2 regions of the Rhizobium sp. CECT 9324 genome follow, and region 1 is predicted to be linked to the other one. Evidence: riboswitches for the same ligand, from Rfam matches in the RefSeq annotation. Region 1 holds a riboswitch; the other holds the start of a gene.
The links. Region 1 has a riboswitch for cobalamin ahead of fdhA (formaldehyde dehydrogenase, glutathione-independent). Riboswitches for the same ligand answer to the same signal wherever they lie in the genome.

Region 2: another riboswitch for cobalamin. It lies ahead of LQ231_RS02610 (DUF1636 domain-containing protein); the one in region 1 lies ahead of fdhA (formaldehyde dehydrogenase, glutathione-independent).

What each region holds. Positions count from the first base shown of each region.
Region 1 is NZ_CAKKMZ010000002.1:797,787-801,025, forward strand. It holds gene LQ231_RS23470 (zinc-binding dehydrogenase) at 1-414, shown strand, start outside; gene fdhA (formaldehyde dehydrogenase, glutathione-independent) at 654-1,844, opposite strand; cobalamin riboswitch at 2,014-2,216, opposite strand; gene nrdF (class 1b ribonucleoside-diphosphate reductase subunit beta) at 2,286-3,239, opposite strand.
Region 2 is NZ_CAKKMZ010000001.1:566,232-569,470, forward strand. It holds gene LQ231_RS02605 (sugar-binding transcriptional regulator) at 91-1,044, opposite strand; cobalamin riboswitch at 1,268-1,503, shown strand; gene LQ231_RS02610 (DUF1636 domain-containing protein) at 1,611-2,018, shown strand; gene LQ231_RS02615 (ABC transporter ATP-binding protein) at 2,043-2,837, shown strand; gene LQ231_RS02620 (ABC transporter substrate-binding protein) at 2,854-3,239, shown strand, end outside.

The DNA of each region.
Region 1 (3,239 bases):
GTCACGACCCGCAATGATGAAGGCGCAGCGATCGCCGAGCGGCTTGGTGCGAACCGGATATTCCGGCATGGTGACGTGCTTCCGCGCCGCGTTGACGCGGTCGTTGACAATATCGGTGCTGCGACATGGGCAGACAGCCTGAAAACTGTCAAACGGGGTGGCGTTTTGGTGATCAACGGCATCACGACTGGCCACACCGCCGAGACCGATCTGCTGCGCATCTTCGTCGAACAGATCGACATCCGCGGAACCATTATGGGTACACTCGAGGAAATGAAGGCCATGATGCAATTCGTCATCCGCAACAACATAACGCCCGAAGTCGGAGCGGTGGTGCCAATGACCGAAGCCCGCGAGGCTATCCGCGACATGATCGAAGGGCGCACCCGGGGGAAGACCGTGTTCACGCGATAACATGATTGATGAAGCTTACCGCTCTCGCTTGGGGCGCGGCGTTACAGTGAAATTCTGAAGCAAGGTCCGCTCTTTGCTTCGAGGTGCCCAAGCCAGACCACCGTCGTGAAGACTTTCGTACGCCGGCAGGCGCCCGAAACTCTTCACGAAAGCGGTCCTTCATTGGATGGCCAGACACACCCGCCAGAATGACGGGTGTTCAACATTGGCGTCACTACGAAGACATTGCCTTCGATAGACTACGCGACCTTTGCAAGATCACCATGCGGATCGAGGACGTATTTTGTCGCTGCCCCCTGATCGAAGCTCTCGTACCCCTGAACGGCGTCATCAAGCGGTATGATCTTGGCGTTGACGATGTCAGCGATCGGTAGCCGGTCGTGCAGGATCGCCTGCATCAGCTGCCGATTATATTTCAGGACTGGCGTTTGGCCCGTATGGAACGACTGTGCCTTTGCCCAACCAAGTCCGAAGCGAAGAGACAGGCTGCCCTGCTTGGCTGCTTCGTCGACAGCGCCAGGGTCCTCGGTGACGTAAAGACCGGGAATGCCGATCGAGCCAGCGGCGCGGGTGATCTCCATCATCTGGTTGAGGACGATGGCCGGCTGTTCGCCGCCGGCATGGCCGCGTGCTTCGAAGCCGACCGCATCGATCGCGCTGTCGACTTCGTTTGTGCCGACCACCTGCGCAATCATGTCGCCGAGACGATCGCTCATGGAAAGGTCGATGGGCTCGAAACCGACCTTGGCGGCGTGCGCGAGACGATCCTTGTTGAAATCGCCGATCATCACGACTGCCGCACCGAGGATACGTGCTGATGCAGCCGCAGCAAGACCGACCGGGCCGGCACCTGCGACATAAACCGTTGATCCCACGCCAACGCCCGCTTTGACTGCGCCGTGGAATCCGGTCGGCAAGATGTCTGAGAGCATCGTGAGGTCGCGAATTTTGGACATCGCTTTATCGCGATCCGGGAATTTCAGGAGATTGAAGTCGGCGTAGGGAATGGTGACGTAGCGCGCCTGGCCACCGATCCAGCCGCCCATGTCGACATAACCGTAGGCGCCACCAGCGCGTGACGGGTTAACGGTGAGGCAGACGCCGGTGTCCTGCGATTTGCAGCAGCGGCAGCGGCCGCATGCGACGTTGAATGGTACGGAAACGATGTCGCCGACCTCGAGCATCTCGACGTCGATTCCTTTTTCGATGACTTCGCCGGTGATTTCGTGGCCAAGGACGAGACCCGGCATCGCTGACGTTCGACCACGAACCATATGCTGGTCCGATCCGCAGATATTCGTCGAAATGACCTTGAGAATGACGCCATGCTCGATGCGGCGGCCATCGGGGGCCTCAAGCTTCGGATCGTCGATATCCCGGACTTCGACCTTGCCGGGTCGCAGATATACGACGCCTCGGTTCTTGCTCATTTTCATCTCCTCCATCGTTGCAACCAAACAGCGCCGCTCCTCCGCGACACGGTCCAGTCATTGAATTTCCCTGGAAGACACGAAACCCGGCTCCAGGGCATGGCGACCACAACGGAAATGGAGAGGTCAGGCGACACTGCCCATTGCCCCTCGATTGCCCGCCGCAATCGGTCTGCTCAACACTCAGGGCTGGATTCCGGACTTCGGAACTGTCTTTATGGGCTGCCCAACGCCTTCGCGGTGTTATCACCGGTGGCATTCGTCGGGTTTTTGTTCCGTTACCGTTGCGGGGACAGCGCCGGCATCACGCCGGCTTCCCAAATTATCCGCCACGAATTCTGTCGCGGCGGCACCGTGAGCGAGGTCTAAAAGATCACGGCTGTGACTTCGCCGCGCTTGGGAATGCGACATGTCTGGCGTGCGCGACGACATCCTGCCTATTCAGAAATCCCAATCTTCGTCTTCGGTCGCTACCGCTTTGCCAATGACGTAGGAAGACCCCGAGCCGGAGAAGAAATCATGGTTCTCGTCGGCATTCGGCGAGAGGGCAGACAGGATCGCCGGATTGACATTGCAGGCTTCCGGGGGGAACAGCGCCTCGTAGCCAAGGTTCATCAGCGCCTTGTTACCGTTGTAGTGCAGGAACTTCTTGACGTCTTCCGTCAGGCCGACGGCGTCATAAAGCGCCTCCGTGTACTTGGCCTCGTTGTCGTATAGCTCGAGCAGCGGATCGAAAGCGAAGTCTTTAATACTCTGCCGTTTCGCTTCGGGTAGGCGCTCGACGGCGCGCTGGAACTTGTAACCGATATAGTAGCCGTGCACCGCCTCGTCGCGGATGATGAGGCGGATCATGTCGGCGGTGTTGGTGAGCTTGGCGCGGCTCGACCAGTACATTGGCAGGTAGAAGCCGGAATAGAACAGGAAACTTTCGAGAAAGACCGAAGCCACCTTTTTCTTGAGCGGATCACCCGAGGCATATTGCTCCATGATCAGCGCCGATTTTCGCTGCAGGAACTCATTCTCTTCCGACCAGCGATAGGCGTCATCGACGTCGGGTGTCGAGCATAGCGTCGAGAAGATCGATGAATAGGAGCGTGCGTGAACGGCCTCCATGAACGAGATGTTCGACAGAACGGCTTCCTCGTGCTGGGTCGCAGCATCTTCCATCAGCCGCACGGAACCCTGACCATTCTGGATGGTGTCAAGCAGCGTCAGTCCGGTGAACACGCGGATGGTGAGTTTCTGCTCTTCGGGCTTCAACGTTGCCCAGGACGGGATGTCGTTCGACAGCGGCACCTTTTCCGGTAGCCAGAAGTTCCCCGTCAGCCGGTTCCAGACTTCGAGGTCCTTGTCGTCCTCGATGCGGTTCCAGTTAATGGCGCGGATAGGGCCCAT
Region 2 (3,239 bases), on a different contig from region 1:
CGGCTGTCGAAAGTCAATGGAGATTCCATGCTGCGATGCGGCAAAGAATACTCAGGACGTTGAATTTCAATGATTTATTTTAATGAAACATCAGCCCTTGAGCAGATATCGAGCACCGTCTTCGTCGGTAATCAGCCCGTTTATGTGCCCGCCGCGAACCGCAGCTCGAATGGCGGCATGTTTGCGCTGACCGCGGGCCATGCCGATCACGGTCGATGTTTCGCGCGAAGGTATGGCGAGACTTGCCACCCGATCATTGACCGGATCATCGAGCAGGCGGCCATCGGGACCAAAGATCCAGCCGCAGATCTCACCGGTCGCGCCCGCCGTCAGCAGCGCCTCCATCTCGTCTTGCTGCAGGAAACCATCGAGCAGAAGCGGGGCATTGAGTGTCATCTCGCCGATGCCGACGAATGCGGCGTCGGAGGATTTGCCAAGCTCGATCGTGGGAGCGACCAGCGGCTGGCGGTGCAGAAGATCCCGCTCCTCGCGTGACGACACGATGACGGGCAGAGGCATGGGAAAATGCCGCGCCTTGACCGCATCCGCCATCGAAAAGATGACGTTGAAATAGGCAGCCGAGCCGTCCGGGCTGATATTGCCGGTCAGCGACACAATTTTATGCTGCGGACATTCCATCGGCGAGAGTTGATCGACCATGGCGCGCAAAGTGCGTCCCGTTCCCATGGCAATGACCAAGGGGTCGGGCTGCTTCAGCCATCGTTCCAGTTCCGCGGCGCCAGCCTCGGCCACGCCAACGGTGGCCGATTCGGAGGCCGGGTCGCTGGGGACGATTTCGACATGCTTGAGGCCGTATTTGTCTTTGACAGCTTCGCCGAGTTCGAGACAGGCGGCAATCGGATGGTCGAGCCGCACCTTGATCAGCTTTTCGGCAACCGACAGCGACACGAGCCTCTGGGCGCTTTGCCGCGAAATGCCCATCGCAACCGCAATCTCGTCCTGGGTCCGACCGGCGACATAATAGAGCCAGCCTGCTCTTGCCGCATCATCGAGCCGCGTTTGGCCTTCTGGTCGCTTTGCCATCAAGATTGGCCCACCCTTTCGAAACCAGTGCTGCCAATTTTCGCTCTGACTGTCAAATGACCGAGGCGTCTCCTCACATCTCCACAGGGTGCGCCAGCGTGTCCTGAGCGGTAAAATTGCACTGGACATTCGAATCGGAGATCTTTAATGTTACGATATTACATTACCAAATATCGGCGAGTGGATGAGGCATGAGCAGGCTTGACCGGAAGACCCGACAAGCCCTAAACATATGGCTGACGGTTCCCCAATTGGATGACTCCAAGGGGATTAATAGGGAACACGGTGCGGAATACCCAACAAGGGACCAAGACCGTGGCTGCCCCCGCAACTGTAAGCGGATTGCCGTCCATCCTCGTGGCGTGAAAGCGCCAGGCCACTGCGATCGTGATCGCGGGAAGGCAGATGGACAGCAGATATCCGCGAGCCAGGAGACCTGCCGTCGTCGAAGAGAAACCGCAACGGACGGGGTGTTCCGATGGAAAAGATCTGGCTTGAAGGCAGCGCTTCCGCGCGCTTTTACAATATTGCCATATTGCCTCCGGAGATACCGACGGAGGACAATCATGGCACATGCGAAACGACACACGGTAACCGTTTGCACGGACTGCCGAATCACGGGGACGGCGTGCCGCCCCGGACTTCAGCTTCTCGATCACCTTAACGCCTGCCTGTCAAAGATCGGGGCCTCGGACAATCGCGACTTTGCGGTTGAGGGCACCGTATGCATGGCGGGCTGCAAGAGACCCTGCACCATCGCGTTCCAGGCAAGCGGGAAGGCCACCTATCTCTTTGGTGACATCGAGCCCGACGCGGACATCGAGGCGCTGGTCACATTTGCCAAGCTCTACGGCGAGCGCCCCGATGGCATGACCCGCGAAGCAGAACGTCCGCGCGGTCTTGGCGGCAAGATACTCGCCCGCATCCCGGCCTCCGTGCTGATTTCGGAACAATCCTCGGAGCGTCTCCAATGAGCCCGAACCGTGGGAGAGCCTCCCATGAGCTGTGATGCGAATGGCACGTCGATACGGGTGTCCGATCTCGGCTGGGGTCCGAAGCCGGACCTCCTCCTGGTGCGCGGGGTGAATTTCGAGCTGAACGCAGGCGAGCGGCTCGCGATCATCGGCCCCAATGGTGCCGGCAAGACGTCGCTCCTGCGTTGCCTTTACCGCGGTGTTGTTCCGCGCGAAGGCAGGGTCGAAGTCGGAGGAGAGGACATTTGGCAAATCGGATCGCGACAGGTTGCGCGCCGAATCGCCGTGGTCCTGCAGGAAATGCCGGCGGATTTCCCATTCAGTGTCCGTGATGTGGTGATGATGGGGCGCATTCCCTGGCGCGAGGGTCTGACCGGCTGGACGGATGAGGATCGCCGCGAAGTTGCCCATGCCCTTGAGCACCTGAACCTGGCGCATCTCGCCATGCGCCAGTTCTCCACGCTGTCGGGCGGGGAAAAGCAGCGTGTTCTGGTTGCCCGCGCGCTGACCCAGAAACCCGAGATCATCATTCTCGATGAGCCGACGAATCATCTCGATATCCGCCACCAGCTCGAGATCCTCAACCTGTTGCGCAGTCTCAAACTCACGATCATCACCACGCTGCATGACATCAACCTGGCGGGCGACTTCGCCACCCATGTCGCACTGATGTGCGAGGGGCGCATGACCGCATTTGGAAGACCGGATGATGTCCTGACATCCGGCGCTGTCTCGACCACATTTGGCGTCTCAGCCATGGCGCATCCGACCCCTGGCCACAGCGTTTCACGCTTCTCGTTTTCACTTCAAACTGCTTGATTTAAAAGGATTCCACATGTCGCTTACACGTTTTTCCGCCGCGACCGCCAGCATTCTCGTCTCGGGTTTGCTGACCACCTCGGCGCTCGCTTATCCGGTCACCGTTAAGAGTTGCAATCGCGACGTTACCTTCGATGCGGCACCCAGTCGCGCCGTTTCCAACGACGTCAATCTGACCGAGATGATGCTGGCGCTGAAACTGCAGGATCACATGGTGGGCTACACCGGCGTTTCCGGCTGGAAAACCCTGGACGAAAAAATCAGGGAGGGCGTCAAGGAACTGCCGGAGCTGTCGCCCAAATATCCGACGAAGGAAGTCTTGCTCAACGCTGACGCTGATTTCTACTTTGCCGGCTGGAATTACGGCATGAAGGTCGGCGGTGAAGTCACACCGGAGACACT